2 regions of the Bacillus sp. Pc3 genome follow, and region 2 is predicted to be linked to the other one. Evidence: a T-box and tRNA genes for the amino acid it is inferred to sense, from the RefSeq annotation. Region 2 holds a T-box; the other holds one or more tRNA genes.

Region 1 (16,489 bases), 1.5 Mb from region 2:
AGTAGCTGCGAATGCTTTTTCTTTAAAGCCTTTTTGCAGCGGATTGAACAGTGTGTGCGTCAGTTTCAGCGGTTTGTACAGTTCTTGTTCCGCATAGGCATCAAGGGTTTTTCCGGTTATGTTTTCAATGATGCAGCCGAGAAGCATGTAACCGATATCGCTGTATACGTGTTTTGTTCCCGGTTTGTATGCAAGCGGGATTTGAGTGAGAAAACGGATCGTTTTATCCCGTTCTTGTGAATACAAAGGGCCTGCGGTGTCCGGCTGATAGAAATAAAAGCTTGCCGGCAGACCGGATTGATGCTGGAGCACATCGATGACGCGAATGCGGTCTTTTTCTTGAATCGGATCGCTTTTTCTGTCTTTGAAATCAGGAAGGTAAGCCGAGACTTTTTGATACACATCAAGCTTTCCCTGGCTGACGAGTCGCTGTAATGCAAAATTCGCCGCGTACATTTTTGTATTGGAAGCTAGATCAAACATGGTTGATGTTTTCATTTTTTTCGGACGGGATAAAAGGGTGTTCCCGTCATATTTTTTGCTGTAGCCGTATGCTTTCTTTTTGATCACCCGTCCGTCCTTTACGACGACGAGGACGGCTCCGGGGAATCCTTCTGCGATGTCTTTTTCAATCATTTGATCAACCTTTCTGAGCTTTGCTGCGTCGTATAATTTGGATTGGGCTTCGGCTTTGTGCTGCGGCAGAAAAGAGAGGCTGATGACCATTGTGAGTATGGCGGCTGTCAGTGTTTTCATATTCTGATCCCTCCCGGTTTAGTCAAATTCAGCAGCCATTTCATCCTTAAATCCGAACGCATAAGTGAAGACAAAGCCCGCCGCGTAAGAGATGAAGAGACCGATGATATACAAAACGATTTGAGCCGGCTGTACGAGAAACGAGAGCGGAAGGCCGGAGACACCGATTGAAAAAGTAGCCACCTGAAAATGGGCTTGAAAGGCGCCGCCGATTCCCGCCCCTAAACACGCCGTCAAAAACGGCCGGCCGAGCGGGAGCGTGACGCCGAAGATGAGCGGCTCTCCGATTCCGAGCAGACCGGATGGAAGTCCGCCGCCGATCGCTCTTTTCAATGAGGCTTTTTTTGTTTTCATAAAGATGGCGAAGGCCGCCCCTACCTGACCCGCGCCTCCCATCGCGAGAATCGGAAGAAGCGGGTCATCTCCGATTGATCGGATTAATTCCAAATGTACGGGGGTCAAGCCTTGATGCAGGCCGGTGACGACAAGCGGCAGGAAGGCGGCTCCCAGTACAAACCCTGAGAGCACTCCCCCGACATTCAGCAGCGACAATAAACCTGATGTAATGAGATCAGAAATAAAACCGCCTGCAGGGATAAAAACGACATATGTCACCAGCCCGGTGATAAGTAAAGACAATGTAGGCGTGACGATAATGTCGATGGATTGATGGACGTACTTTCTGATAAACCGTTCGGTATAAGCGATAAAAACCGCAGCGAAAAGAACGCCGATTAATCCTCCCCTGCCAGGGAGCAGATTCTCTCCGAACAAACTGATATTGGCGATCTCAGGGTTAAGGATCAATATGCCCGCAAGGCCGCCCATCGCGGGTGTCCCGCCGAATTCCTTCGCCGCATTGATGCCGACAAGGACGCCGAGGTAAGCGAATAAGCCTGAACCGATAACCGTTAAAATAAGTGCGATTTGGGATTCTTTCGGGAGCCAGCCGGCCTGAATGACGGCTTTCGTAATACCGGTGATTAAACCTGATGCAATGAGTGCGGGAATAAGGGGAATGAAGATGCTTGATATTTTTCTCAGAAACAGTCTGATGGGTGTGGTGTTTTTTCTGTTGAGATCGGCTTTTTTCCGTGAGGCGGCTTCTTTTAAATCAATGTTTTTTCCGGATGGCATAAGTTTTGCGAAAGCGTCGGCGACATGATTGACGACACCCGTGCCGAGAATGATCTGCAGTGTTTCGGCTTCGACGACGCCTATTACCCCGTCAAGCTGTTTCAGCGCTTCAATATCCGTTTTGTCCCGATCTAAAGGTGTAATCCTCAGGCGTGTCATACAGTGGGTAAAGCCTGAAATATTCGATGAACCGCCGCAATTGTCCAGGATATCTTTGGCCAGTGACTGATAAAATGCCTCTTTGCTCATGGAGATCCTCCTTTTTCCGTGCGATTTTTCCCGGGGAGCTGTGCCTGAAACGCGTCCTAAAAGCGCCTGCGCCGATCATGAAAACGGCGCGGGCTCGTAAAAGCACATTATTTTTCACCAAAGAACGATCAGCGTTCTTTTTCCTTTGAAACGTGCTGTTCAATGGCTTTGTCAATGAAGCCGTCTGCTTCTTTGAGCAGTGCCTTCGCGTGTGTTTCGTCTGAATTCGTCTTCAGCATGACGATTGCCGTTTTGACATGGCTGCCTGCGGCCTCAAGCGTTTCTTTTGCCTTGTCGTACGGAACGCCCGTGATGCTTTGGATAATGCCGATTGCGCGTTCTTTCAATTTTTCGTTGCTGACATGAACGTCCACCATTAAATTTTCGTACACTTTGCCGCTTTTGATCATCACGGCCGTGGAAATCATGTTCAGAATCATTTTATGTGCCGTCGCCGCTTTCATTCGTGTTGACCCTGTAATCACTTCGGGGCCGACGACGACTTCAATGCTGTGATCGGCATAAGTGCTGATCAATGAGTGTTTATTGCATGTGAGCGCGACGGTTTTGGCGCCGATTGTTTTTGCGTATTTCAGCGCACCGGCCGCATACGGCGTGCGCCCGCTTGCCGCGATGGCGATTACGGTGTCTTCTGCGGTAAGCCCAATCGTTTTGAGATCGAGAGCGCCGGTTTCCTCGCTGTCTTCTATACCTTCAGCCGCTTGCAAAAAGGCGTCTGCTCCTCCGGCCATCAGACCGATGACGGTGTCGGGACTTACGCTGTATGTAGGCGGGCATTCAACCGCATCCAGTACACCGAGTCTGCCGCTTGTGCCCGCTCCCGCATAAATCAGCCTGCCGTTTCGCCGTAATGATTGATGGGCGAATTGAACGGCAATCTGAATATCGGGCAGCACCTGCTGAACGGCTTCAGCCACTTTGAAATCCTCTTCGTTAATGATGCGGAGAATTTCCATCGTGTCTGCTTGATGGATTGAAGCGGTCTGCGGATTTCTGGTTTCTGTGGTCAATCTGTGAATGTTAAGCCGGTCTGTCATGATTGTACCCTCCCAAGTCGTTAATACTTGAAGTATATGGGCTTCTGAATAGATGTTTCAAGAAAAATCGGCAGGGGTGAGATGAATAATCAAGCGCTTTCACAAAAAATGATGCAGAATGTGCTGTTCACCGATGGGGCCGATCCTGCGACGACCTTTATCAATAAAACCGGAAGACCGGTACAGGTTCTTTGCACGATGATTGCGATGGTTTACAGCAAGCACGATTTCATCACACCAAGGAAAGTAATTTGCGACAAAAGCGGGGAGCTGCAGCATCGCTTGTTTGGCATAACCTTTTCCCTGATGCGGCGCATGTAAGGACAGCGCACTCAGCAAAATGGCAGACACATTGTTCGAATACGGGGCAATGGTTTCTTTTGAGGTATGTAAAATAAAAAAACCGACGGGGCGGTCTTCTTTTAAAATGACTGTCGGGTAGCGATCCCGGATGACAAGAGCCTGCGGCAGTACATCCTTCGGGAGAGCTGTGAACTTTTTATCTTCTTCACTCAGCACAAACCCGTTCAGTCCGTCTGCATGCTCCGGTTTATAAAAGGACAGGGCTACATCCATGATATCTACTCTCCTTTTTTATAATTGATCCAATTCATCTTCTGATAGAACACGGCAGCCTGCCCGTTTTAAAAGAGCGGAAGTGATGCCGTCTCCGATTATTTTTTTTCCTGAGAAAGTGCCGTCATAGATAAAGCTGCTGCCGCAGGACGGACTGTTTTCTTTAAGGATGACCGTTGCGGCGCCTATTTCTTTTGCGTATGCTAACGTTTTTTCCGCGCCATCCATATATAAAGCCGTAACGTCTTCGCCTGATGCCGTTACGATTCTTGCTGTTCCGTTCAGCACGTCTTCGCCCGTGCCGCCGATGATTTCCGCCGGTTCGCGGGGAGTGGTGAAGCCGCCCAAAAGTTCGGGGCAGACCATAACAGCTTTCTTTTCTTCTACGAGTCTGCGGATTTTTTCCGAAGCGGCGTGAGAGCCGTTATACCTGCATTCGATACCGCCGAGACAAGAGCTGACTAAGATCATCTGTGTCCATTCCCTTCAATATTTTGATACTTTCATCATAAATGAAATAAGAGAGGAGGGATGAGTTTTTCAGTTAAAAAACGGGTAAAAAAGTTTGAAAATAAAAAAAATAATTTTTCTCTTTACAAATGGGGTACAACCTGTATATAATAACTTTTGTCAGCTCGACGCGGACACAACGGCCCGTTGGTCAAGCGGTTAAGACACCGCCCTTTCACGGCGGTAACACGGGTTCGAATCCCGTACGGGTCATATGGAGGATTAGCTCAGCTGGGAGAGCATCTGCCTTACAAGCAGAGGGTCGGCGGTTCGAGCCCGTCATCCTCCACCATATTTGCCGGCCTAGCTCAATTGGTAGAGCAACTGACTTGTAATCAGTAGGTTGGGGGTTCAAGTCCTCTGGCCGGCACTGTTTTTCAAAAAAATACGGAGGGGTAGCGAAGTGGCTAAACGCGGCGGACTGTAAATCCGCTCCCTCAGGGTTCGGCAGTTCGAATCTGCCCCCCTCCACCATTTTTGGGCTATAGCCAAGCGGTAAGGCAACGGACTTTGACTCCGTCATGCGTTGGTTCGAATCCAGCTAGCCCAGTCTCAGACACCTTTTGCATAAAGGTGTCTTTTTTTTATCAGCATTTTGTTTCGATTTCTGATTGTTCATCAGATATACTATTTTTAAGCTGCTGTTAAGGCAGTATATTCTGTATTTTCCATCTACACCCTGCCTGAAATTTGGTAAAATAAATGTAATAAAAAAATGAAACCTTTTAAAACAATCAACGTATAGATACAGACCGGTGAAGGGCAGAGGTAAGATAAAACATGGAAAACCTGATTAAAAAAAGAATCAAGCAAGTCAAAAAAGGCGATCAAAATGCGTTTGCAGAAATCGTTGACCTTTATAAAGATAAGATTTACCAGCTTTGCTACCGCATGCTCGGCAATGTTCACGAAGCGGAAGATATTGCGCAGGAAGCTTTTATCAGAGCGTATGTCAATATCGACAGTTTCGATATCAACAGAAAGTTTTCAACGTGGCTTTACAGAATTGCGACCAACCTGACCATTGACCGCATCCGCAAGAAAAAGCCTGATTACTATCTGGACGCAGAAGTAGCGGGAACAGAAGGGCTGACGATGTATTCGCAGATCGCCGCGGACGGGGTTCTCCCTGAAGACGCCGTATTGTCATTGGAGCTGTCGGACACAATTCAGAAAAAGATTTTAAAGCTGCCTGACAAGTACAGAACGGTTATTGTATTAAAGTATATTGACGAACTCTCTTTAATTGAAATCGGGGAGATTCTGAATATCCCTGTCGGCACCGTCAAGACAAGGATACACAGAGGCAGAGAGGCTCTTAGAAAACAATTGAGGGATCTTTAAGTGGGGTGATGAAATGAGCTGTCCTGAACAGATCGTGCAGCTTATGCATAAGCATCTTGATGGAGATATCCTTCCTGAAGATGAAAACGTATTAAAACAACATTTGCAGTCATGCGGGAATTGCAAACGGCATTTTCATGAAATGGAGAAATCCGTAGCACTCGTCCGAAGCACATCGCATGTCACGGCCCCTGCTGATTTTACTGCCAAAGTTATGGCGAATCTTCCAAAAGAGAAAAAACGCGCTTCTGTAAAACGATGGATAAAAACTCATCCGATGATTGCAGCCGCAGCGGTTTTTGTGATTTTAATGGGCGGCGGTTTTTTCAACAGCTGGCATAATGACCACAATTTCAGTGTGTCCAAACAGCCGAACCTTGTCGTGCAGAATCACACGGTCACCGTCCCTGAAGGCGAGACCGTAAAGGGCGATGTCACAGTAAAAAACGGCAAGCTGTTCATTGAAGGAAAAGTCGACGGCAATGTGACCGTCGTCAACGGAGAAAAATACATGGCCTCAGCCGGACAAGTCACCGGGCAGATTGAAGAGATTAACCAATTGTTTGACTGGGTCTGGTACGAACTGAAATCGGCGGGCCAGGGCGTCGTGAGCGCTTTGGACCCGAGTGAAGATGAGTAAAGCGTATAATCGCTTTACTCTTTTTTTTGTGCATCGCCGCTCTGGCTCATTTCACTTGAGAAATCAAAATGTGGTATAATGAGCACGCTATATGATGTACATATTGCTCATGCAGCACAATTCATAACAGAAAAACGAAATGACTGAATTCTTGGAGGACGAGGAAATGGCTTTTGAGGACATCCCATTTTTGCAATACCTCGGCAATGCCGTTGATATTCTCCTTGTTTGGTATGTGATATATAAATTAATCATGGTCATACGCGGGACGAAGGCGGTTCAGCTTTTAAAAGGAATCGTCGTCATCGTATTGGTCCGGATGGCCAGTTCATATTTGGGACTCAGCACGCTTCAGTGGCTGATGGACCAAGCGATAACATGGGGATTTTTAGCGATCATCATTATATTCCAGCCTGAGCTGAGACGGGCGCTTGAACAGCTCGGACGGGGCCGGTTCTTTTCCAGGAGCGGAACCCCCGTGGAGGAAGCGCAGCATAAGACAATTGAAGCGATTACAAAATCGATCAGCTACATGGCGAAACGCCGCATCGGCGCACTCATCGCCATTGAGCGCGATACGGGAATGGGCGATTATATTGAGACGGGCATCCCGCTTAATGCGCAGGTCAGCTCGGAGCTTTTGATTAATATCTTCATCCCGAATACACCGCTGCATGATGGAGCGGTCATTATGAAAAATAACGAGATTGCGGCGGCTGCCTGTTATCTGCCGCTTTCTGAAAGCCCGTTTATTTCAAAGGAGCTGGGGACGCGTCACAGAGCGGCTGTCGGCATCAGTGAAGTGACGGACAGCTTAACCATTATTGTATCTGAAGAGACGGGCGCCATCAGTGTGGCCAAAAACGGAGACCTTCACAGAGAATTGACGGAAGAAGCACTGAAAGAAATGCTTGAAGCCGAGTTTAAGAAAAACGCCAGAGATACTTCTTCTAACCGCTGGTACTGGAGGGGCAAGAAAAATGGATAAATTCTTAAACAACCGCTGGGCTGTAAAGATCATTGCATTGCTCTTTGCGCTGCTGCTTTACGTTGCGGTTAACAACAACCAGGCGCCGACTCCGAAAAAGCCGGGGGAATCCTTTTTTCCGACATCAACGACTGACGAGGCTACGCTTACTGATATTCCTGTAAAAGCATACTATGATGAAGCGAACTATGTCGTCACCGGCGTGCCCCAGACCGTAAATGTCACGATTAAAGGCTCGACAAGCGCGGTGAAAAAGGCGAGACAGACGAAGAATTTTGAGATATACGCCGATATGAATAAGCTGAAGACCGGGACTCATAAGGTCGAATTGAAGGCGAAAAACGTATCGGACGGACTGACGGTCTCCATTAACCCGTCAGTCACGACGGTTACGATTCAGGAAAAAACGGCTGAGAGTTTTCCCGTGGAAGTTGAATACTACAATAAAAGCAAAATGAAAAAGGGATATACCCCTCAGCAGCCGATTATCAGCCCGAAAAACGTGCAGATTACAGGTTCGAAAAATGTGATTGATAACATTTCACTTGTCAAAGCATCCGTGAACCTAGAAAATGCAAATGAGACCATTGAAAAGGAAGTGAAGGTGACCGTCTATGACAAAGACGGCAACGCACTTCCTGTTGATGTTGAACCGTCAGTCATTAAAGTGACGGTTCCCGTAGCCAGTCCGAGCAAAAAGCTTCCTTTCAAAATCGAAAGGAAGGGAAGTCTTCCGGACGGGGTGAGCGTTGCGAGCATTGACTCGAATCCGAGTGAGGTGACGGTTTACGGCCCGCAGGATGTGCTGGATTCACTTGAATTTATTGACGGCGTATCTCTTGATTTAGGCAAAATTGATAAAGATACCGATATCAATGCCGATATCCCGCTTCCTAAGGGTGTCACTAAGGTATCACCGGAAAAAATCACGCTTCATGTTAAAGTGGACAGTGAAGACAAAAAGGATTTTGACAATGTCGGAATCAAGACGGTCGGACTGGGAGGCTCACAGCAGATTGAGTTTCTCGATCCTGAATCGCAGGCGATAAATATTACGGCCAAAGGCTCTCCCGCCAACATTAAGGCGCTGAAAAAGTCGGACATTGAACTGTATGCCAATGTCTCGGACTTGGATGACGGAGAGCACTCTGTAAAGCTTGAAGTAAACGGCCCGCAAAACGTCACATGGTCCCTGTCAAAAGACACGGTTAAGATCAAGCTGACTTCTAAGAAAAACACAAGTTCAAATAAAAATGACGGCGGCTCCGCTGATTCCGGCAATAAGAACGGCACAAGCGGAGACGCAGACAAAGACAAGAACAAGAACCGGGAAGACGACACTGACAGCGATCAGAATAAAAGTCAAAACCAGGATCAAAATCAAGACCAGGATGAAGACGGATCAAGCGCTGATTCTTCTTCAACAGAATGAAAAAGGAGCGATACAAAATGGGCAAGTATTTTGGAACAGATGGTGTAAGAGGTGTTGCCAACAGCGAGCTTACGCCAGAGCTGGCCTTTAAAGTTGGGCGTTTTGGCGGTTATGTCCTGACCAAAGATAAGCAGCGCCCGAAAGTGCTGATCGGCCGTGATACACGTATCTCCGGACATATGCTGGAGGGAGCCCTTGTCGCCGGACTTTTATCGATCGGAGCTGAAGTGATGCGCCTCGGCGTTATTTCTACGCCGGGGGTATCCTATTTAACGAAAGCCATGGATGCTGAGGCGGGCGTCATGATCTCCGCTTCTCACAACCCCGTACAGGATAACGGAATTAAATTTTTCGGAGGGGACGGCTTTAAGCTTTCTGATGAGCAGGAGGCCGAGATTGAACGTCTTATGGATGAACCGGAAGATAAGCTGCCGAGACCGACAGGCGCGGACCTCGGGCTTGTAAACGATTATTTTGAAGGCGTTCAAAAGTATCTGCAATTTTTAAAGCAGACGGCGGACGAAGATTTCACAGGCATTCATGTAGCGCTTGACTGCGCTCATGGTGCGACATCATCCATTGCGACGCACCTTTTTGCCGATCTCGATGCTGACGTGTCTACAATGGGGACGTCTCCGAACGGATTAAACATTAATGATGGCGTCGGGTCTACACACCCGGAAGCGCTGAGTGCTTTCGTCAAAGAAAAAAACGCCGATATCGGCCTTGCGTTTGACGGCGACGGCGACCGCCTCATTGCCGTTGATGAAAAAGGAAACATCGTCGACGGTGATCAGATTATGTACATATGCGCGAAGTATTTGAAATCAGAGGGCCGTCTGAAGGATGATACCGTCGTATCGACTGTGATGAGCAACCTCGGTTTCTACAAAGCGCTTGAAAAAGAAGAAATCAAAAGCGTTCAAACGGCAGTCGGCGACCGCTATGTCGTAGAAGCGATGAAAAAAGACGGCTATAATGTCGGCGGCGAGCAGTCAGGGCACCTTATTTTCCTTGATTACAACACTACTGGCGACGGTCTTTTGTCCGCGATCATGCTTGTGAATACGCTGAAGGCGTCCGGCAAAACCCTTTCAGAACTTGCGGATGAAATGAAAAAATTCCCGCAGCTCTTAGTGAACGTGAAAGTGACGGATAAATATAAGGTAGAAGAAAACGCTAAGGTGAAGGCCGTTATTTCTGAAGTGGAAAAAGAAATGAACGGAGACGGCCGGATTTTAGTGCGCCCGTCAGGCACCGAACCGCTCGTCCGCGTGATGGCTGAAGCGAGAACAAAAGAGCTTTGTGACGAATATGTCACAAAAATCGTGGATGTCGTGCGGACAGAAATGGGAGCGGAGTAGCGAAGTTTATAAGCAGAGAGCGAACAAGACAAGTGCGATCAGCATAATATGATAGTAAACATGATGCCGGGGCGGCAAAAAATAATTGACCGTCCTTGGCACATGCTGTAAAATCAAGCTTGTTCAGCCTTTGTTTTTCACTTGCAGGAAAGGCGGGATTGTTTGCATCTTTTATAATTACAGCGCCCGAACTAAGCGCCCGAAAAACGGCTTAGTTGACGAGGATGGAGGTTATCGAATTTTCGGCGGATGCCTCCCGGCTGATTCATTTAGATCACAGCCGTAAGGATTTCTTCAAACCGGAGGGGCGACTCTCCGAACAAAGAGAAATCACATGATCTTCCAAAAAAACATGTGGGAGGGGACGATTGAAAGTCCCCTTGTAATTTGACTTTCTTCGTCTCCTTTTGCACCTTTAGGAGGAAGAAAATATGTGTGGAATTGTAGGTTACATCGGTCAGCTTGATGCGAAAGAGATTTTGTTAAAAGGATTAGAGAAGCTTGAGTACCGCGGTTATGACTCTGCCGGTATCGCTGTGGCGAATGAGCAGGGCGTGCATGTGTACAAAGAAAAAGGCCGCATCGCCGACCTTCGTGAAGTGGTAGATCACTCGGTTGAATCTCAAGCGGGAATCGGCCATACACGCTGGGCGACTCACGGCGAACCAAGCTTCCTGAACGCTCATCCGCATCAAAGCGCACTCGGCCGCTTTACACTTGTTCACAACGGTGTGATCGAGAACTATGTTCAGCTGAAGCGCGAATATCTTGAAAACGTTGAACTGAAAAGCGACACGGACACTGAAGTAGTCGTTCAAATGATCGAGCAATTTGTGGCGGGAGGACTTAACACAGAAGAAGCGTTCCGCAAAACACTGACTCTGTTAAAAGGCTCTTACGCAATTGCATTATTTGACGGTGAAAACACAGACACCATTTACGTTGCAAAAAACAAAAGCCCTCTGTTAATCGGCCTTGGAGATACGTTTAACGTCGTGGCATCTGACGCGATGGCTATGCTTCAAGTAACGAATGAATACGTTGAGCTTTTGGACAAAGAAATGGTGATCGTGACAAAAGACGAAGCCGTGATTAAAAACCTTGACGGTGAAGTCATGACACGTGCGTCTTATATCGCTGAGCTTGACGCCAGTGATATCGAAAAAGGCACATACCCTCACTACATGTTAAAAGAAACGGATGAGCAGCCGCTTGTTATGCGCAAAATCATCCAAACGTATCAGGACGAAAACGGCAGACTGGCCGTGGCCGGCGATGTCGCTGACGCCGTGGCGGAAGCGGACCGCATTTATATCGTGGCTTGCGGAACGAGCTACCATGCCGGTCTTGTCGGGAAACAATATATTGAAATGTGGGCAAACGTACCGGTTGAAGTGCATGTAGCGAGTGAATTCTCTTACAACATGCCGCTTCTGTCTAAGAAGCCGCTCTTTATCTTCCTTTCTCAAAGCGGAGAAACAGCGGACAGCCGCGCCGTGCTTGTTCAAGTCAAAGCGCTGGGTCACAAAGCGCTGACAATTACAAACGTTCCGGGATCAACGCTTTCTCGTGAAGCGGATTACACATTGCTTCTGCACGCAGGCCCTGAGATCGCTGTTGCATCAACAAAAGCGTATACGGCTCAGATTGCCGTGCTTGCGATCCTTGCGTCCGTTGCAGCAGAACGCAACGGTGTTGATATCGGTTTTGATTTAGTCAAAGAATTAGGTATCGCGGCAAACGCCATGGAAGCCCTCTGCGACCAGAAGGACGAAATGGAAATGATCGCGCGTGAGTACCTGACTGTTTCAAGAAACGCTTTCTTCATCGGCCGCGGCCTCGACTACTTCGTATGTGTCGAAGGCGCCCTGAAGCTGAAAGAGATTTCTTACATCCAGGCGGAAGGCTTCGCCGGCGGCGAGCTGAAGCACGGAACAATCGCTCTGATCGAAGAAGGAACACCGGTCTTTGCGCTGGCGACACAAGAACACGTCAACCTGAGCATCCGCGGAAACGTGAAGGAAGTCGCAGCCCGCGGCGCCAACACTTGCATCATCTCGCTGAAAGGCTTAGAAGACGCAGACGACAGATTCATCCTGCCGGAAGTCAACCCTGCACTTGCTCCGCTGGTATCTGTTGTGCCATTGCAGCTGATCGCTTACTACGCTGCGCTGCACCGCGGCTGTGATGTTGATAAACCGCGCAACCTTGCGAAGAGTGTTACGGTGGAATAATATATTTAACCCCTTTGGTTATTAGCCAGAGGGGTTTTTTAATGCGGAAATTAGAAATACATACTCTTTGCGATTGTAAAGAAATCCCCTTTTATATATTGAAAAGGATTAACACCTGCTTTATAATACGAGATGCATTCCGGTTAACATCCATAAATGTAATCATTAGTAAATCGTTTTGTGCATGCCTCATCGGAAAGTAATCATCTCCAGCAATTTTCATCATGAATATCCATTATATAAACGTAATCAATCGATTACACATCCACATTATGCTTAAGACTTTAAAATCCCTTTTGTATTTGTCGGCTCCTGCCTCTTTATGAATACCTCGACTAGATATGAAAATAACAACATTTTTGCAATAATCCGGTTCAATCCTTAAAAAAGTCCTGACGACACTGATAGGAGTGGAATGATGTCAAACCTTTTAGAAATCAGAAACATCAGCAAATCTTTTGGCCATAAAGCTGTTTTAAAGGATGTTACATTCAATGTGCCTGCCGGATCAATTGTCGGATTTATCGGTGATAACGGCGCAGGCAAGTCAACAACATTTAAAACGATATTAGGATTAATCTCTCAGGATAGAGGTAAAGTGAAAATCTTTGGTAAAGAGAATCTGGATAAACATATAAAGTTCAAAGAAAATATTGGGGTCGTATTTGATGCGATGAATCTTCCTGCGCACCTTACGATAAAGCAGCTGAATCATGTATTTAAGAAACTATTCGGTGCTTGGGACCAAGATCATTTTTACCGGTTGGTTCATTCTTTCTCTTTACCTATGGACAAAAAAGTGAATACATTCTCGCGCGGCATGTCAATGAAGTTATCCGTAGCTGTTGCTTTGTCGCATAATGCAAAATTATTACTCCTGGATGAAGCAACGGGAGGGCTTGATCCCTCTTCAAGAGATGATCTGTTAAATGAATTAAAAAGCTTTGTGAGCAAAAGCAACGGCGGTATTTTACTTTCATCGCACATTATGACTGATGTCGAGAAGATAGCCAGCCATATCGTTATTATGAAAGATGGCGAAATTTTATTAAATGAAGAGAAAGATAAGGTTCTTGAAAGCTATACTGTTATAGATGTTGATGAAGGCCGATTGGCTGAGCTTGACGAAGATATCGTTCTAGCAAAAAGGAATCATGGATCTTATTGGAGTGTGCTTGTATCGGATCAACAGAAATTGCCGAATGGCGTAACGGCCAACACCATTTCCATAGAAGAAATCAGCGTCTTTTTAACGAGGAGTGAAAAAATTGAGAGGTCTGTTACTGACTAACTATTACCTGGTTTATCGAAGTTTCTTTGCATACACGGGGTTGGCCATATTGGTATCAGCAGTCATTTTTTATTTTGGGGATGCTTCAATGCATCGTTTTGTTGCTATGCTGATTATTTTGTTTGTCGTCATGCCCGCACTTGAGGTTATAAAGTATGAGAGCAAGTCTGGCTATGACAGGTATGTCCTGACTTTACCGGTCAGCAGAACAAATATTGTTCAAAGCCACTATGTCTTTTATCTTTTGATTGTTGTGATCGGAGCTGTAATATCTTATGGTATTTTCCTTGTATACAGCCTGGGTTCTGATGAACCAATTGACGGCATATTTAATATTGTCTCTTTTGGAACGTTCATCGTTCTCTTTGCCGGTGCAATCGTTTATCCTCTTCTCTACATGATAGGCCCGGAAAAATCCGATGCTATCGTGATTGGAGGAGCAATGGGGGGACTTTTTGCTACGTTTGGATTGCAAAGTGTCGTTGGGTATGTAGCAGAACAAGTACCGCTGTCATTTTTGCACATAAATCCTTCTTTATATGTCCCGATTATATATCTCATGATCGGCGTTATCTTATATATCATTTCATTTTTCATTGCCGCAGCTATATATCATAAAAAAGAATTTTAGCAACTGATCAAGTTACAACAGGATAAGACATGGCACGGGCTCATAAATTCACTTTAACTCCAAGCAGACAGCCGCCCGCACAATGGGCGGCTGTTCTTCTAATTAAAACTGCGTTGTCACATCGTACTCATAATCAATCTTCAATTTCACATTTTTCATAGTCGATTTTGCTGTTGCGAGTGTGTTGTATTTAAAATTCCAGATGCTTGAGACTGAGAGGTTATCATCCAGTGTGATACCGTAATTTCCTTGAGTGGAGCTGTTTGCAAGTGCACGGTGCCACACTTTATTTTCTTCCGACATGATGTAGTGGCTTGTATTTCCTTGGCTTGGTGTTTGGGTTGCGGTGGTGTTGATTCTTTTCACTGTGGCGTCTCTTGGAATGCTTGTCTGTTTGGTTAAGTCGAGTCTAAGAACAGTTGAATCTGATCCATTCGGACTGAGGCTTGTGTTCCCTTTATTTTCAGCTGTACCGCTGAATGAGAAGGTCTCACTGCCGGATTTGATTCGGTCGTAAATAGAGAGAGTAAAGTACATATCGTCAGTGTAGGAGCCGCGGGACACTTTCACGTAGAACGTCTCGTTATTTTCTTTCGCATCTGTATCCGCATAGATAAAAGGTAGCGCCGTATCAGGATTTATCACTTCTGTGCCTTTACTGATCAGTACTTTATTTTTATTATAAATTTCAATGTCCATTCCCTTGTATTCACTTCTTGTTGAACTCCTGACATAAAGTCTTTCTCCCTTATTTGCCGTGAAAGTGAAATACGAATCTTTTTCCCCTTTTGGCAATATGGCAGTATCAATATTTTTATATTTCCAGTAGCCTACCGGATTGGCAGTTTCAAATGAATGATTTCCTGTAATGGCGCTTATTTGTAACGAGTTCTTTTGAGACGCAGAGGCTGAAGGTGAAGATGCAAACAATGCGCCTGATAATACGATTGCACTGACAAATAGAATCAATATACACTTCTTCATGGAAAAATCCCCCTTTTTGACTACATCATACATAAAAACATTAGCTATGTAAACATTTGTTATTTAAGGTTAAAATCTACTGGAAGACAGCCGATAAAAACACTAGAACATCATCTCAAGCGGAGGTTAAAAACATGCGCCTAAACGCTCGATATATAAAAAATCAAGTAATGGCTCAGCAAGTGCTTCAGCGGTATTCTTCCAAAACAAATGTGAAAGATGCGGCAAAAGGATCGGACAGCTTATTGATTCAGACAGGCGGGAGCCGCGATCTGAGCCAGGTGAATTATTCAAGGAGCGGTGTCACTGAGAAAGGGAGCAGCCTGTCCCGTTTATATCAATCTGCAAATCAGAAAACGATTACGGATAATGGGAATGAGACGGTAATAGACGCTAATAATCCATATGAGTCTGAGAGTGATATTGCGAGCAAGATTCTTGATGAGAAATACAGCCGTATCAATGAAATCAATAAACGAAAACCAGATCCTTTGCATTATATTAAGGACAAATACCAGCGTGCCGATTCACCTTATTTCAGAAGTGATTTATCAGAATCGGAGCGTCAGGCCGCTTATCATAATGAAACGGAATGGCTGTTTAAGGGGAAAGCCCAGAGCTATGATTTCCGTGATGCGGCGTTTCGGGGTGAAACGCTCAACGGAGAGATTCAAGTCGAAAATGAAAAGGTGTTTCAGCGCGGGCAGGTGAATCAGCAGATTGAGATGCTTTTCCATCGGAATCATATTCAGATTCCGGAGGGTGCGAATCTTACATTTACGATATCACCGATTGATTATCTGTTAAAAGTGAGCGGGACTGACGATAAAGAGCTCACTCAGCAGATTGAAGCTGTCTTAAACTCCGGGGAAAACAGCAAAGAGCTGTTTGCGCACATCATTCGCAGCCGGAGTGATGACTCCTCGCAGTTTACGCCGGAAACATATGAGAAATATCAAGTCGTTCGGGAAATGTACGAGGTGACCGGCTATCATCTGAAAGACTTGCAGATCGTGGACGGAAAGTACGTCACAGAAGACGGACGCGACCTTTTAGACGTCTATAAGGAAGCGCTGCAGCAAGATCCTTTGTTGAGACATACGGCGGCAGAAGCGGCCGCCCATTACGGACAGGCGCTCACGAAGCTGGCGAGAACGGGTTATGATGCCATTCCTGATTTGGTTCTGTCCATTGAGTATAAAAACGGATCTCTGCGTGATGTCGGCCAAAGCAGGCAATACGGATCTGGGGATACAGATTGGCTTTCTGAATGGAAACGGGAGCTGGGTGTGCGT
Region 2 (16,489 bases):
TTGTCAGGAAATCCGCTTGCCATGACAGCGGGACTTGAGACGTTACAGCAGCTCACACCTGAATCTTACCAAGAATTTGTGAAAAAAGGCGATATGCTTGAAGAAGGCATTTCAAAAGCAGCTGCAGCACATGGCATTCCGCACACGTTTAACCGGGCGGGTTCAATGATCGGCTTCTTTTTCACAAATGAGCCTGTCATTAACTATGAAGCAGCCAAATCTTCTGATTTAAAGCTGTTCGCCAAGTATTATAAAGGGATGGCCGACGCAGGCGTATTTCTGCCGCCGTCTCAATTTGAAGGATTGTTTCTCTCCACTGCGCATACAATGGAGGATATTGAAAATACCATTCAAGCCGCTGAGAAAGTGTTCCAGGCGATCAGCCGCTGATACCGAAAAGCCGATGCAAGCAAGACTTGTATCGGCTTTTTTCAATGCCTCCATTATCATATTTTTCCGGATTGCGGCATACACCTTTAGTGACATCTAATTGTATGGATTAGATGAAAGGAGGATATGAACTTGCCGCATAATCACCGATTGCAATTTTCTGTTGAAGAATCAATCTGTTTCCAAAAAGGACAGGAAGTTTCTGAATTACTTTCGATTTCATTAGACCCTGACATCAGGGTGCAGGAAGTAAATGATTATGTCTCAATTAAAGGATCATTAGAACTTACTGGCGAGTACAACATAGATCACAGCAGTCATTTTGAAGAGCTTGATAGGGAGATGAGGCATGTAGAGGAAGTGAGGGCGAGGGAGGATGGCACGGCCGAGCTCATTCATTGTTTCCCGGTGGATATTACGATTCCGAAAAATAAAGTGAGCCACCTCAATGATGTTTTCGTATTTATCGATGCCTTTGATTATCAGCTGACGGATTCAAGGATCTTAACCATTCAGGCTGATTTGGCAATTGAAGGGCTGCTTGAGGAATCCGAGCCAAAAGAGCCGGAGATCCCTTTGTACGTGGCTCCTGAATTTGCCAGAGAAGAAATGATCAATCTTGCCGGACATCATTTGGAGGACGAAAACGAACCAGAATTAATGATACGCCATGAGCCTGAAATACCTTTGAGTGTATCAAAAGAAGCAGCACAAGAAACCGAGAAGAACGAGGAAGAAACCCCGCCTTTACTCAGGCAGGAGGAAGAAGAGCAGGGAGCTGCCCCGATTCTGAGAGAGCAGGAAGAAGAAGAGCAGGAAGCAGCCCCGATTCTGAGGGAGCGGGAAGAAGAAGAGCAGGAAGCAGCCCCGATTCTGAGAGAGCAGGAAGAAGAAGAGCAGGAAGCAGCCCCGATTCTGAGAGAGCAGGAAGAAGAAGAGCAGGAAGCAGCCCCGATTTTGAGGGAGCAGGAAGAAGAAGAACAGGAAGCAGCCCCGATTTTGAGGGAGCAGGAAGAAGAAGAACAGGAAGCAGCCCCGATTTTGAGGGAGCGGGAAGAAGAAGAGGAGCAGGAAGCAGCCCCGATTTTGAGGGAGCGGGAAGAAGAAGAGCAGGAGACCGCCCCGGTTCTGAGGGAGCAGGAAGAGGTGCCGAAACCTGTTTCCTTTACTGAGCCTCCTCCTCCCGTTTCCTTCCAACACGAAGAAGAGCAGGAAGAAGCTGAGGAGCCTGCAATCATGTCGGCTGTGAGGAATGAACCTGTATTTGACGATGATTCAGCAGAAGTGCAGGAAGAGCCAAAAGATGATAACGAGCCGGTTTTCCCTGCGTTCACTCTGACTCCGCATGCAGAAAAACCAAAAATTGCGGAACAGCCCTTCCTTCAAAAAGAAAAACAGCCAGAGGCCGAGCCGCTTCTCCGTCAGAGCGATCATGAGGCGGCAGAAGACGAAGATGAGCCTGCGGTTTTTCAAGAAGAGCAGGCGCCCGTTTATCGCGAGTTCGTTCCGGAACAGCAGGAAGAGGAGTTTTACAGCGCTCCTAAGCTGCTTGAAGAAGAGTCTCAGGATGAAGTAGGGTTCGAAATTGAGGTAAGGAAGATGGCGCCGCCGGAGGAGGAAACCGGGAAGCCTCTCGATTTGTCTTTTCAGTTTTCCAAACTGCCGCCTGAGGAGCCGGCGCAAGCTGAACCGCCTGAGCCGCTTAAGTCTGAAAGAAAGAATGAAGAAGCGGCACCGGGAACCGAGCAGAAGGAAAATGACAACTCTCATTACTTGACAAAATTATTTACAAGGGAAGAAGAAAAGTTTTCAAGAATGAAAATTTGTATCGTACAGCAGCAAGATACTATCGACCGGGTGTGTGAACGATATGACATAACATCCCAGCAGCTCATCAGAACGAATGCTTTATCGTTTGATGACGAGCTTGAAGAAGGTCAGCTTCTGTATATACCTGAATATAATAACAGCCATGCGTAAGCACAAAGAGGCCGTAAAAATGTGGTGAATGGAATGGAAGCAGTCCAATCAGTGCTTCAGGAATACGGGCTGGCGGCTGAGTATATTGAGCCTGTCAGCCCGCATGTTTGGAAGGTCTACTCAAACTACGGCATTTTTGCTTTGAAACAGCTCAAGCCGGCCCGCAGCAGTGAATTTACGGATCTTATGATTGAGATTGAGGAGAAAGGCTACCGATCATTTGTGCCGATCTGCCGCACGTATGCCGGCGATTTTTTTGCGGGAACACAGACGGAGAATTCTTATTATTTAATGCCTTGGCTTCAGTACGATCAGGAAGAGGAACGGGACCAAAAACATGTTTACCTTTTTAAAGAGGTCGCGAAGCTCCACTCCGCGACTGTGCGGGACATCCAAATCCGGACTGAAGATATCAGCGGCTTTTATGAAGCAACGAAAAGAGATTGGGAAAATGATAAGCTTGTCTATGAACAATTCGCCGACCGGGCGGAAAAAGAGTGGTATCTTTCACCTTTTGAACTGCAGGCTGTTACGTATCTTACAGAAACGGTTTCTGCCGTCAATTTTGCTCTGGAACGTCTGGAAGAATGGTTTGACGCGGCAAAGGATCATGACAAGACGAGAGCGGTGATCAACCACGGCAGCTTATCGAGCCGCCACTTTCTGTATAATGATGCGGGATCGGGCTTTTTCACGAATTTCGAGAAAGCTGCGCTGGGCCCTCCGCAAAACGACCTGCTCGGCTTTTACTCCAGAATGTTCAGAAGCTATCCGAAAGCATGCCCGGAATGTCTGGACTGGTTTTATACGTATCACAAATCATTCCCGCTCCGTGAAGCGGAAATCAGCCTGTTTCTCAGCTATATGGCTTATCCGTCCGCCATGTACAAAGTGCTGAAACGGTATCAGACCGGCCAAAGGGGCTCTGAAAAAGAAGAGTGTACGCAATTATTAAGAGCGTTTTGGCAGATGAAAAATGTTGAGCCTTTTCTCATGAAGGTTCATCAGATTGAGCGGGAGAAAAAAATAAAAGCGGAAAACGAGTCCTCTTCATAACGGGACTCGTTTTTTTATATCCATTCCAAATGCAGGGCGCACGCTAAAAACAGCAGGATGGCAAGCAGCAGGACATCAAAAGTCGTCGGAAAGAAAATCGTCCTGATCCCCTGAAAGATCGTAATCGGGATAATGACTTGCACGGATACAAGGCGGACCTGTCTGGCCCACTGGGGGAGCGAATAAGAATTGAATTTTTTTCTCACGGGCAATTCCTCCTCACATTCGCCTTTCTATGTATCGTATGTAAGGGAAAGGGCGGGGTGCATGCCCATTTATGTATGACGGCAGCGGTTTTTGGAAAAGATGATTGACGAATCAAAAACACTTTTACTATAATAAAGAACATAATAAATAAGATCATGAGCTGATATAAATACACCTGCTTTGAACGGGAAGAGTACAAGAAAGACGCATGAAGAGAGAGAAGCTACTGTGCTGAAAGGCTTCTTATGCTGTCTCATTGGAAGGTCGCCCGGGAGCATAATTTCTTGAACATACAGTAGAGAAATTCGGGCCGCACCCGTTATCCGTTTAAGTGCATGAACAAATCTGTTCATGAAAAAAGGTGGTACCGCGAAAGAGCTTTTCGTCCTTTATCAGGATGAAGGCTCTTTTTTAGTTGCTCAGCCATTTCTAAACATGCTGGAGGGTTATCATGGATACAAACGAACAAACAATGCCGACAAAATATGATCCGTCTGCGATTGAAAAAGGCCGCTATGATTTTTGGCTGAAAGGAAAATATTTTGAAGCGGGCGGCGATCAAACGAAACAGCCGTATTCTGTCGTCATTCCGCCGCCGAACGTGACGGGCAGGCTGCACCTCGGACATGCGTGGGATACGACGCTGCAAGATATCGTTACGCGTATGAAACGCATGCAGGGCTATGACGTGCTCTGGCTTCCGGGCATGGACCACGCCGGCATCGCCACTCAGGCAAAAGTCGAAGCGAAACTCCGCGAACAGGGCACAAGCCGTTATGATCTCGGCCGTGAAAAGTTTTTAGAAGAAACGTGGAAGTGGAAGGAAGAGTATGCTGATTTCATCCGCAGCCAATGGGCCAAGATGGGGCTCGGACTCGATTATTCGCGCGAACGTTTCACTCTTGATGAAGGGCTGAACAAAGCAGTGCGGGAAGTATTCGTCAAGCTGTACAAAAAAGGCTTGATTTACAGAGGCGAATATATCATCAACTGGGACCCTGCCACAAAAACGGCTTTATCCGATATTGAAGTAATTTACAAAGACGTACAGGGCGCGTTTTATCATTTGCGCTATCCGTTAGCAGACGGTTCAGGCTCAATTGAAATCGCGACCACCCGTCCGGAAACGATGCTTGGCGACACGGCTGTCGCGGTTCATCCTGAAGATGAGCGCTACAAGCACTTAATCGGCAAAACGGTGATTCTGCCGATTACAAACCGCGAAATTCCGATCGTCGGCGATGATTATGTTGATATGGAATTCGGATCAGGCGCCGTTAAAATCACGCCTGCCCATGACCCGAATGATTTTGAACTCGGAAACCGCCACAATCTAGAGCGGATTCTCGTCATGAATGAAGACGGAACAATGAATGAAAAAGCGCTGCAATATAACGGCATGGACCGGTTTGAATGCCGCAAAAAACTCGTCAATGATCTTCAGGAATCCGGTGTTCTCTTTAAAATCGAAGACCATATGCATTCTGTCGGACATAGTGAGAGAAGCGGCGCCGTTGTTGAGCCGTACCTGTCCACACAATGGTTTGTCAAAATGCAGCCGCTGGCCGATGCTGCGGTTGACCTTCAGTCAAAAGAAGAGAAAGTTCACTTCGTTCCTGACCGGTTCGAGAAAACGTACCTGCACTGGATGGAAAATATCCGTGATTGGTGTATTTCCCGTCAGCTGTGGTGGGGCCACCGCATCCCGGCTTGGTATCATAAAGAAACAAAAGAAGTGTACGTCGGCCTTGAGGCGCCTGAGGACAGTGAAAATTGGGAACAGGATTCAGACGTGCTTGATACATGGTTCAGCTCCGCGCTTTGGCCGTTTTCTACAATGGGCTGGCCTGATGAAAACGCTGAAGACTTTAAGCGGTATTACTCAACCGATGTTCTTGTAACGGGATATGACATCATTTTCTTCTGGGTATCCCGGATGATTTTCCAAGGTCTTGAGTTTACCGGCGAGCGTCCGTTCAAAGACGTGCTGATTCACGGCTTAATCCGTGACGAGCAGGGCAGAAAAATGAGTAAATCCCTTGGGAACGGCGTGGACCCGATGGATGTCATCGACAAGTACGGAGCGGATTCCCTGCGCTATTTCCTGGCAACCGGAAGTTCACCGGGACAGGATCTCCGTTTCAGCTATGAAAAAGTGGAATCCACATGGAATTTCGCAAATAAAATTTGGAACGCCTCCCGTTTTGCATTAATGAACATGGACGGCATGACGTATGACGAGCTTGATCTGTCCGGTGAAAAATCAGTTGCTGATAAGTGGATCCTCACAAGACTGAATGAAACGATAGAAGACGTAACCCAGCTTGCGGATCGTTATGAATTCGGTGAAGTCGGACGCCACCTGTACAACTTTATCTGGGACGATGTGTGCGACTGGTATATCGAAATGGCAAAGCTTCCGCTGTACGGGGAAGATGAAGCGGCGAAGAAAACAACCCGTTCTGTTCTGGCATATGTGCTTGACCAGACGATGCGTCTTCTTCACCCGTTTATGCCATTCTTAACGGAAGAAATCTGGCAGCACCTTCCTCATGAAGGCGAGTCAATCACGATCAGCTCTTGGCCGGTTCCGGTGCCGGAACATACGGATAAAGAGGCAGCGGCGGATATGAAACTGCTCGTTGAATTAATCCGTTCTGTCCGCAATATCCGGAGCGAAGTCAACACGCCGATGAGCAAGCAGGTTGAGCTTTACATTAAAACAGCTACCGAAGACATTGCCGGCCGCCTTGAGAAGAACCGTTCTTACGTTGAACGCTTTACGAATCCGAGCACGCTGAAAATCGGGACGGATATCACTGCGGCAGACAAAGCGATGACAGCGGTCGTCACCGGAGCGGAAGTCATTCTGCCGCTTGAAGGGCTGATTAACATTGATGAGGAGATCGCCCGTCTGCAAAAAGAATTCGACAAGCTGACAAAAGAGGTCGAACGCGTTCAGAAAAAACTCGGCAACGAAGGATTTATTAAAAAAGCTCCTGAGCATGTCATTGAAGAAGAACGCGGAAAAGAGAAAGACTACGCGGCAAAACGCGAAGCTGTCCGGCAGCGGATTGCAGAGCTGAAAGGCTGATAAAACAGCGGGGCGGTTTCCTAAGAAACCGCCTTGTTGTATAAAAGAGGGGATTTCATTGTTTAATACGTACAAAGAAGCGATCAGCTGGATTCACGGCAGACTCAAGTTCGGCGTTAAGCCAGGCCTTCTCCGTATGGAAAAGCTGATGGAAAAACTGGAACACCCGGAAAAGAACATTCGCGCCATTCATGTGGCGGGCACAAACGGCAAAGGATCGACCGTCGCTTTTATCCGTTCCGTGCTTCAAGAAGCCGGTTATACGGTCGGCACGTTCACATCGCCTTACATTATTACGTTTAATGAGCGTATCAGCGTCAACGGCACGCCGATTTCTGATGAGGAATGGAGAACGCTCGTTAATGACATAAAACCGATAGTCGATGAGCTTGATAAGACCGATGCCGGAACGGTGACAGAATTTGAAATCATTACAGCGTGTGCATTTTTATATTTTGCGGAGCGGGCTGATATCGATTTTGTCATTTTTGAAGCGGGGCTCGGCGGCACATTTGATTCAACCAATATTGTGAATCCGCTCCTGTCGGTCATTACAAGTATCGGACATGACCATATGGCGATTTTAGGCAATACCATCGAGGAGATCGCCGGGCAGAAAGCCGGTATCATTAAAAATTCCATTCCGGTCATTACGGGCGTCAATCAGCCGGAAGCACTCGGCGTTATTGAAGCGGAAGCCGAAAAAAAGCAGGCTCCGTATCAGTCACTATATAAAACGTGCAGACTGTCTAATGAAGCGGCGCTTCCGTCCGGTGAAAGCTTTTCGCTGGAAACGGAAACGAAATGCTATGAAAACATTCAAACGTCGCTGATCGGCATTCACCAAAGGCAGAATGCGGCATTGGCGATATTGGCCGCTGAATGGCTGAATCGCCTGGAAGCCGCAGCCATTTCTGAAGAAGCGATGCGAAACGGCCTGAAAAAAGCATCGTGGCCGGGCCGGTTTGAACGTCTTCAAAGCCGCCCTTTAGTGTTTGCGGACGGCGCCCATAACGAAGAGGGCGTTGAAACGCTGATAGAAACGATCCGGCAGCGCTTTGCCGGTAAAAACGTCCATGTCGTATTCAGCGCATTAAAAGACAAACCGTATCAGGAAATGATTGAAAAGCTTGAAACCGAAGCGGATTCCATTCACTTTGTATCATTTGACTTTCCGCGTGCTTCAAGCGCCGAAGCCCTTTATAACGCAAGCAGTCTAGCGGATAAGAGCTTCGATGAGAACCCGGACAGTGTGAAAGAATGGATAGAACAAAAAGACGGGGCGGATGATGTCATCATCATTACCGGCTCCTTATATTTTATTTCAGAAATGAGAAAGCGGCTTATCTGACAGCCCCTCGGATGCCCGGCAGACCATTTTACGGTTTTGCCGGGTGTTTTTATGCTGAAAATATATTTTCAGCCATTTCAGTCATGGTGTTTTTCTTTGCTATAATCTGAGCCAGATTGATAGTAAAGGTGTGGTCTGAGTGCTTTTGATTCTGTTTTTTCTCGGCTTGATTTTCGGTTCTTTTTTTTATACAGCAGCGTGCCGTATCCCGCTGCGAATCTCGGTTATTTCGCCGCGTTCAGCCTGTTCGTTTTGCCGCTTGCCGCTCTCCTGGGGGGAGCTTGTGCCCGTCGTTTCCTATATTCTGCAAAGAGGCAGATGCAGAAACTGTCGTGCGAAGCTGTCGGTTATGTATCCGGCGGCGGAATGCTGGACGGCGTGTTTATTCACGGCTGCAGGCATTCATTTCGGTTTCTCAAAAGAACTGTTAGTCGCGCTGTTATTTCTGTCTCTGCTCATGATTGTTACTATGACGGATCTGCAATATATGCTGATTCCTGACAAGGTTCTGCTGTTTTTTCTTCCGCTTTTCATCGCCGGCCGTATGTTTTCTCCGCTGGATTCATGGTATGCAGGGTTTGCCGGAGCCGTTTGCGGATTTTTTCTGCTTGTTTTTATCATGTTTGTCAGTAAAGGAGGCATCGGCGCAGGTGATGTGAAACTGTTTGGGGTGATCGGCCTGACGCTCGGCGTGAAGCTCGTGCTCATTGCATTCTTTCTCTCCGTTATGATCGGAGCCGTATACGGTATGTGCGCCGCAGCCCGGGGCAGGCTTGGTAAAAAGCAGCCATTTCCGTTTGCGCCGGCCATCTCAGTCGGGAGCGCTTTGAGTTATTTATACGGTGAAGAGCTGTTTTCGTTTTACATCAAGCTCGCTTCAGGCGGAGCTTGAAAAATTTGGCGAACGTTTTTTGGACAAGACGACAAAAGTCTTGTTCTTTTTTTTTTCGCCTATGCTAAAGTGTGAACCATGATCAGTTCAAGGTACGGCCAAGACGAATGCAAGGGGGAAGAGACGTTGAAAAAAAGGAAGAGCAAAAAGCACAGCAACGCAAAAAACAATGCCCTTAAAGTAACCATTAACGGACAAGAAGAAACGATGTATGGACAAGAAGATGTGAAAGAAGGCGGGGAGAAAACCGTCACATTTTCAAATTGGGAAGAAACAAAAAAGGCGGAGCAGGAGACCGCCGCATCCCATGAAGATCCGAAAGAAGAAGATTTCAATTGGGATCATGAGAAGAATTCTGAGGTATTTGAAGATGACCCGAAAGTCGTTCCGCCATACCAGAAGAAAAAAAACGGCCCTCATTTTCCGAAAAAAAAGCAGCCGTCTTCTCCAGTTAAAAAAGCGGTCACGACAATTGCTGTTGCGGCTGTTTTAGGCACCGGGCTCGGCCTTGTCGCCTTAAATATGTCGGGAAGTAAAGAAGCCTCCGCTCCAGCATCAGCTGACAAAGGTTCACAAGGGCAGACGGCGAAAGCGGGAGATGTTTCTAAAGACAAATCTGAAACAGCCGGCACAGGAGATGCGGAATCTTCAGAGGGAAACTATAAAACATATGCGGTGCAGGCCGGAAAATTTTCATCAGAAAAAGGAGCGCAAACCCTTGTTGACCAGCTGACTGAAAAAGGATACTCGGCCGTCTCTCTGGCTAAAGAAGACGGATACACATACGTGATCGCCGGGCTTGCAGCGGAAAAAAGCCTATCACAGCAATTGGGTCAGACACTGATAGACCATGATTTTGAGGCTTGGGGCGGAAAAGAGCTCAGCTTTGCGGTCGATTCAGGACTGGAAGACTCTTTTAAACAAGCTTCTGAGCTCTCCGCCAAAGCGATTACCGGCAAAGATCTTTCAAAAACGGAAGTGGCTGAAGCGGCAAAAGCGGCAGACGGTGCAGACGCCGCTGACAAAAAGCAGAAAGAGGCCGTGCTTCAAGCGCTGAAAGAACTGGAAACGCCGGGTTCGGAATCCGGCTGGAAAGCCCAAAAAGAGCTTTTAAGTGTTGTAAAATAGTATCTCATTTCCCGTCATCCGGCGGGATTTTTTATTTTGTCATCAAAAAGTTATTTTTCTGAAATTGTGGTTGCCCGTTTGATTTGGTAGGATAGACAAGTATCTTTTTTTCTTAAGCAAACCCTGAAAGGATGACAATCATGACAAAACGCTTAATACTCGCATCACAATCTCCGCGAAGAAAAGAACTCCTTACTCTTCTTCAGATTCCTTACAGCATTATTGCAAGCCGCACAGAAGAAAAATTAAATCGAAACCTTTCGCCGGAAGAAAACGTCCAATGTTTGGCCGAGCAAAAAGCCGGAGCTGTATTGGCCGAAAATCCCGATGCAGTCGTTATCGGGGCTGACACGATGGTGTGCATAGACGGCGAATGCCTCGGCAAACCGCATGACAGAGAAGAAGCGGCACACATGCTGCGGAGGCTTTCCGGCCGAAGCCATCAAGTCATTACGGCGGTCAGCATTCAGACGCATGACCGGAAAGAAACGTTCTGTGACACGACGGAAGTGACGTTTTGGCCGCTCAGTGAAGACGACATACAGCTCTACATTGAAACAAAAGAACCGATGGATAAAGCAGGTGCATACGGCATCCAAGGAAAAGGCGCGCTTTTAGTGAAAAAAATAGACGGTGATTTTTATTCTGTCGTCGGGCTTCCTGTCGCTAAAACAATGAGAGCCTTGAAAGAATTTAATATAAAAGCTTGATGTTCAAACCGGGAAGGGGAACAAGGAGGGGTTGATCATCCGTGATCTGCCGTTAAAATTAAGAGATTTCCCCGAAAAAGAAAAACCGAGAGAGCGGCTTCTGCACTTCGGAGCCGAACATCTCTCTAACAATGAATTGCTCGCCATCCTGCTGCGGACGGGAACGAAACATGAGTCCGTCATGAACCTCGCTCACCGGCTGCTGCGGACGTTTGACGGGCTGCGACTGTTAAAAGGCGCCTCTGCCCAGGAGCTTTCCAGCATTCCGGGAATCGGCACGGTGAAAGCCGTTCAGATTCTTGCCGCAATTGAGCTGGGGAGCCGCATTCATAAGACATCCGCCGGGGAGCATTGCGTCATCCGCTCTCCGGAAGACGGGGCGAAGTATGTGATGGAGGATATGCGCTTTTTATCCCAGGAGCATTTTGTCTGTTTATATTTAAATACCAAAAATCAAGTCATTCATAAACGCACCGTTTTTATCGGAAGTCTGAATTCATCTATTGTCCACCCGCGGGAGGTGTTTAAAGAAGCTTTCAAACGATCCGCCGCGTCCTTCATTTGTGTTCACAATCATCCTTCAGGAGATCCTACACCGAGCAGGGAAGATATAGAGGTAACCAGGCGGCTTTTTGAGTGCGGAAATTTAATCGGCATCGAGCTGCTGGATCATTTGGTCATTGGTGACAAAAAATTTGTGAGTTTAAAGGAAAAAGGATATTTGTAACACTTTTTTTTTCGTTGATTTAAGATATAATAGATTTTATGAGTTTTTCCCTTTAGGGTATTTTTGCTTTAAGAAAGGAAGATACATACATATGTTCGGAATTGGTACAAGAGACCTTGGTATAGATTTGGGAACCGCGAATACGCTTGTGTTTGTTAAAGGAAAAGGAATCGTAGTGAGAGAGCCGTCTGTCGTTGCTCTGCAAACGGATACGAAGTCCATCGTTGCGGTCGGTAACGATGCGAAAAACATGATCGGAAGAACTCCGGGCAACGTGGTCGCGCTCCGTCCGATGAAAGACGGCGTTATTGCTGACTATGAAACAACTGCGACAATGATGAAATACTACATTAATCAGGCTGTGAAAAATAAAGGATTGTTTGCGAGAAAGCCTTACGTTATGGTGTGTGTGCCGTCAGGTATTACGGCCGTTGAAGAACGGGCGGTCATCGACGCGACAAGACAAGCGGGCGCACGTGACGCTTATCCGATTGAAGAACCGTTTGCGGCAGCAATCGGCGCGAATCTTCCGGTATGGGAGCCGACGGGCAGCATGGTCGTTGATATCGGCGGCGGAACAACTGAAGTGGCGATCATTTCTTTAGGCGGCATTGTCACGTCTCAGTCAATCCGTGTAGCCGGTGACGAAATGGACGACTCAATCATCAGCTATATCAGAAAAACATATAATCTGATGATCGGTGACCGTACGGCGGAAGCTATTAAAATGGAAATCGGTTCAGCAGAAACCGGTGAAGAAAATGCGTCAATGGAAATCCGCGGCCGCGATCTTCTGACAGGTCTGCCGAAAACGATCGAAATTACGGGAACGGAAATTGCAAATGCACTGCGTGATACAGTTCTCTCAATCGTTGACGCGGTGAAGAGCACGCTTGAAAAAACACCGCCTGAGCTGGCCGCTGATATTATGGACAGAGGTATTGTATTAACAGGGGGAGGCGCCCTGCTCCGCAATCTCGACAAAGTCATCAGCGACGAAACGAAAATGCCTGTTCTTATCGCTGAAGATCCGCTGGATTGTGTTGCGATCGGCACTGGAAAAGCACTGGAGCACATCCATCTTTTCAAAGGAAAAACAAGATAATCAGGAGTTAAATAGAAGAGGTGTATCACGATGCCGAACAAACGGTTAATGCTATTACTTCTGTGTATTATCATATTGGTGGCTATGATTGGATTCTCGCTGAAGAACGGCCGTAATACCACCTGGCCTGAAAAGCTGATCGGTGATACGACGGGAGTATTTCAAAACATTTTTCACACGCCTGCCGAATATTTTGCAGGGTTCTTCGGGGACATAAAAGACCTGAAAAACACGTACAAAGAAAACGAACGCTTAAGACAAAAGCTGGACGGACAGACACAATATGAAGCGAAGCTCCAAGAACTCAAAGATGAAAACAAGAAGCTGCGTGATGAACTCGGGCATGTCAAATCAATTTCCGACTATGATCCGATTTTAGCGACCGTTATCGCCAGAAACCCTGATCAATGGTACAAGCAGATCATGATCAATAAGGGAACGAAGCAGAAAGTGGCCAAAGACATGGCTGTCACGAACGAAAAGGGTGCGCTGGTCGGGAAGATCAAAAGCAGCGGACTCAACAGTTTCACATCCGCCGTTCAGCTGCTGAGCGATGTTGACCGCAATAACAGAGTGGCCACCAAAATCTCCGGCAAAAAGGGAAGCAAAGGCTACGGTTTAATTGAAGGGTATGATAAAAAGAAACAGACTCTGAAAATGACCATCCTTGAGCCGGATGAAAAACGTGAAGTGAAAAAAGGCGACCTCGTGGAGACATCCGGAACGGGCGGCGTATTTCCTCAAGGGCTGACGGTCGGGGAAGTGACCGATGTAGAATCAGATGCTTACGGCCTGACGAAAATCGCTTACGTGAAACCGGCTGCCGACTTGTACGATCTTGACCATGTCATCGTCGTGAACCGAAGCGTAGCAACAGGGGAGGAAGGATCGTGAAACGTTTCCTTCTCCCTTTGATTATGATTTTGGTCTTTTGTGCGGAAAGCATCTATACCGATCTGGTGCGTTTTCCTTTCGTTTCCGTCGAGCAGCAGGTCGTTCCGCATTTTCTTTTGCTTGCGCTGATTTTTATGTCCGCTTATATCAACCAAAAGCATGCGGTGATCTACGGTTTGATTTTCGGATTTCTTTATGACATCAATTATACGGGTGTTTTAGGCGTTTATATGTTTGGTTTTGCCGGTTTATGCTATCTGGCGGCCAAAGCGTTTAAAGTGCTGCAGACAAACGCCCTGATGGTCATTCTGGTCGCGGTGCTGAGCGTATGTGTGCTTGAATTTTACGTCTACGGCATTCAGACGTTAATCCGCAGCGGCACAATGACATTTAACGATTTTGTCATTCAGAGGTTCTTGCCGACCGCTTTGCTGAATATTGCGGGAGCCGTTATATTAGTCCTGCCCTTCAGGCTGTTTTATATAAGTCTGAAGAAAGAATTAAGAGATGAGTAAAAAGGATTTTATCTTTTTTTGACGAAAAGAGTATGTTGTTGAGGTGAACATTGATGAAGACCAAAAAGCAGCAATATGTAACAATAAAAGGAACAAAAAACGGCTTAACATTGCATCTGGATGATGCGTGTTCTTTTGATGAGCTTCTCGATGGTCTTCAAAACATGCTGTCGATTGAACAATATACTGATGGCAAAGGCCAAAAAATCAGTGTTCATATTAAACTCGGGCATCGGTATCTGTATCAGGAACAGGCAGAGCAGCTGACTGATCTGATCGCGTCAAAGAAAGATTTAGTCGTGCATTCAATTGACAGTGAAGTCATCGCCAAAGAAGAAGCGCAGCGGATGAAAGAGGAGCAGGAAATTGTTTCTGTTTCCAAAATCGTCCGTTCGGGCCAGGTGCTTCACGTGACGGGAGATTTGCTTTTAATCGGAGATGTGAATCCCGGCGGTACGATCAGAGCCGGAGGAAATATATTTGTTCTCGGTTCATTAAAAGGGATTGCCCACGCGGGTTATAACGGAAATAACCGGGCTGTGATCGCCGCATCAGAAATGATGCCGACACAATTGAGGATCAATCACGTGTTAAATCGCTCCCCAGACCACATTCAAAAAGGGAACGACATGGAATGTGCTTATTTAGATACTGACGGAAATATGGTCATTGAACGCCTTCAGCAATTGGCTCATTTAAGACCTGATCTAACAAGGCTTGAGGGAGGAATGTGAAATTGGGTGAGGCTATCGTAATAACTTCGGGAAAAGGCGGAGTAGGTAAAACAACAACATCTGCAAACCTCGGTACCGCCTTAGCCATTTTAGGGAAGCGCGTCTGTTTGGTAGACACAGATATCGGACTGCGCAACCTTGATGTCGTAATGGGTCTTGAAAACAGAATTATTTACGACTTAGTAGATGTAATTGAAGGCAGATGCAAGACGCATCAGGCGCTTGTCAAAGACAAACGTTTTGATGATCTGCTTCATTTAATGCCGGCTGCCCAGACAAGCGACAAGACGGCTGTTGTCCCTGAGCAGATCAAATCGCTTGTGCAGGAGCTTAAGCAGGAATTTGATTATGTCATTATTGATTGTCCGGCCGGAATTGAACAAGGCTATAAAAATGCCGTCTCCGGAGCTGATAAGGCGATTGTTGTGACGACGCCGGAAATATCAGCGGTGCGGGACGCTGACCGCATTATCGGACTTTTGGAGCAGGAAGATATCGAACCGCCGCGCCTTATCGTGAACCGCATCAGAAATCATCTGGTGAAAAACGGTGACACGATGGATGTGGATGAAGTTGTTCATCATCTGTCTATTGATCTCCTCGGAATCGTTGCTGACGATGATGAAGTGATCAGGGCTTCAAATATCGGCGAACCGATTGCCATGAATTCCAAAAACCGCGCCAGCATTGCGTACCGCAATATCGCCCGGCGCATTTTAGGAGAATCCGTTCCTTTGCAGGTGCTTGAAGAGCAGCAAAAAGGGATGATGGCGAAAATCAAGTCATTTTTCGGCGTGCGTTCATAATATATACCAGAATACAAAGATCTGATGAAGCCCAGCTTATCAGGTCTTTTTTGTTTTTCAAGAGCGCATATTTGCAATGGACAAGACATAGGATGTACAAACCCAACGATTGCAAAGGATGATGGCGATGAGTCACAGAGCTGATGAAATTAGAAAAAGACTGGCCAAAAGAAGAAAACAGCGGCCTGAATCAAAACGGACTTTCGTTCAAAACGCCCAAACGCAGAATTTTCCCGCGTGGCAGACGGTCAAGGAGCAGGAAAAGCACAAGCTTCTACCGGACTACGAATATCAAACGGAACACCCGCCCGAATTTAACGGACGGCACCCATTGATCAGCGCTCATTCTATTATTTTAAAATGCCTGCTGGCCGCCTGTCTCGTACTGATCTCCGCTATTGCCTATAAAACTGACAAACAGCCGCTGAGTCAGATCAAACCGGCGATCGCACAAACCTTTCAAAAAGAATTTCAGTTTGCTGCCGTAAGCAATTGGTTCGTATCTTCCTTCGGAAACCCGCTCGCTTTTCTTACGCCGGGAACGAAAAAGAAGGACGGTCAGGTGGCGGTCAGTCAGGATATGGCCGTTCCTGCCGCGGGGAAAATCCAGCAGGACTTTCAAAATAACGGAGAAGGCGTCGTCGTCGAAACCGCCAGCGAAGCCATTGACAGCGTAAAAGAAGGCTACATTATGGAAGTGAGCAAAGATAAAAAAACAGGACTGACGGTGAAGGTGCAGCACGCCGACAATACCAGCAGCATTTACGGCCGGCTAAAAGATGTTAATGTTTCATTGTACGACTTTGTCGATAAAGGGAAAAAGATCGGTTCGATCAAGCTCAACGATAAAAGTAAAGGCCAGTACTATTTCGCGATCCAGGATGGCGATAAATTCATAGA

Evidence for each region. The T-box of region 2 lies ahead of SB24_RS16125 (valine--tRNA ligase). A T-box ahead of a tRNA ligase gene usually reads a tRNA of that ligase, here a tRNA-Val.
Region 1: it has a tRNA-Val gene. The T-box ahead of SB24_RS16125 (valine--tRNA ligase) is inferred to sense a tRNA for this amino acid. The anticodon was not compared.

The regions. Positions count from the first base shown of each region.
Region 1 covers NZ_CP010406.1:1,852,712-1,869,200, reverse strand. Annotated here, with positions in the region: gene pbp4b (penicillin binding protein PBP4B) at 1-756, opposite strand, end outside; gene SB24_RS08700 (PTS transporter subunit EIIC) at 775-2,142, opposite strand; gene murQ (N-acetylmuramic acid 6-phosphate etherase) at 2,271-3,200, opposite strand; gene SB24_RS08690 (GNAT family N-acetyltransferase) at 3,300-3,776, opposite strand; gene SB24_RS08685 (2-thiouracil desulfurase family protein) at 3,795-4,247, opposite strand; tRNA gene SB24_RS08680 (tRNA-Glu) at 4,428-4,499, shown strand; tRNA gene SB24_RS08675 (tRNA-Val) at 4,503-4,578, shown strand; tRNA gene SB24_RS08670 (tRNA-Thr) at 4,584-4,656, shown strand; tRNA gene SB24_RS08665 (tRNA-Tyr) at 4,676-4,760, shown strand; tRNA gene SB24_RS08660 (tRNA-Gln) at 4,765-4,836, shown strand; gene sigW (RNA polymerase sigma factor SigW) at 5,067-5,630, shown strand; gene rsiW (anti-sigma-W factor RsiW) at 5,644-6,270, shown strand; gene cdaA (diadenylate cyclase CdaA) at 6,437-7,258, shown strand; gene SB24_RS08640 (CdaA regulatory protein CdaR) at 7,251-8,690, shown strand; gene glmM (phosphoglucosamine mutase) at 8,708-10,054, shown strand; gene glmS (glutamine--fructose-6-phosphate transaminase (isomerizing)) at 10,486-12,288, shown strand; gene SB24_RS08625 (ABC transporter ATP-binding protein) at 12,707-13,579, shown strand; gene SB24_RS08620 (ABC-2 transporter permease) at 13,557-14,210, shown strand; gene SB24_RS08615 (hypothetical protein) at 14,313-15,194, opposite strand; gene SB24_RS08610 (DUF4885 family protein) at 15,329-16,489, shown strand, end outside.
Region 2 covers NZ_CP010406.1:3,349,415-3,365,903, forward strand. Annotated here, with positions in the region: gene hemL (glutamate-1-semialdehyde 2,1-aminomutase) at 1-390, shown strand, start outside; gene SB24_RS16110 (LysM peptidoglycan-binding domain-containing protein) at 523-2,370, shown strand; gene ysxE (spore coat protein YsxE) at 2,404-3,426, shown strand; gene SB24_RS16120 (hypothetical protein) at 3,441-3,632, opposite strand; T-box leader at 3,805-4,026, shown strand; gene SB24_RS16125 (valine--tRNA ligase) at 4,085-6,727, shown strand; gene SB24_RS16130 (bifunctional folylpolyglutamate synthase/dihydrofolate synthase) at 6,786-8,078, shown strand; gene SB24_RS16135 (prepilin peptidase) at 8,218-8,970, shown strand; gene SB24_RS16140 (SPOR domain-containing protein) at 9,097-10,098, shown strand; gene SB24_RS16145 (Maf family protein) at 10,239-10,808, shown strand; gene radC (RadC family protein) at 10,840-11,535, shown strand; gene mreB (cell shape-determining protein MreB) at 11,627-12,640, shown strand; gene mreC (rod shape-determining protein MreC) at 12,671-13,534, shown strand; gene mreD (rod shape-determining protein MreD) at 13,531-14,049, shown strand; gene minC (septum site-determining protein MinC) at 14,103-14,783, shown strand; gene minD (septum site-determining protein MinD) at 14,786-15,589, shown strand; gene SB24_RS16180 (M23 family metallopeptidase) at 15,717-16,489, shown strand, end outside.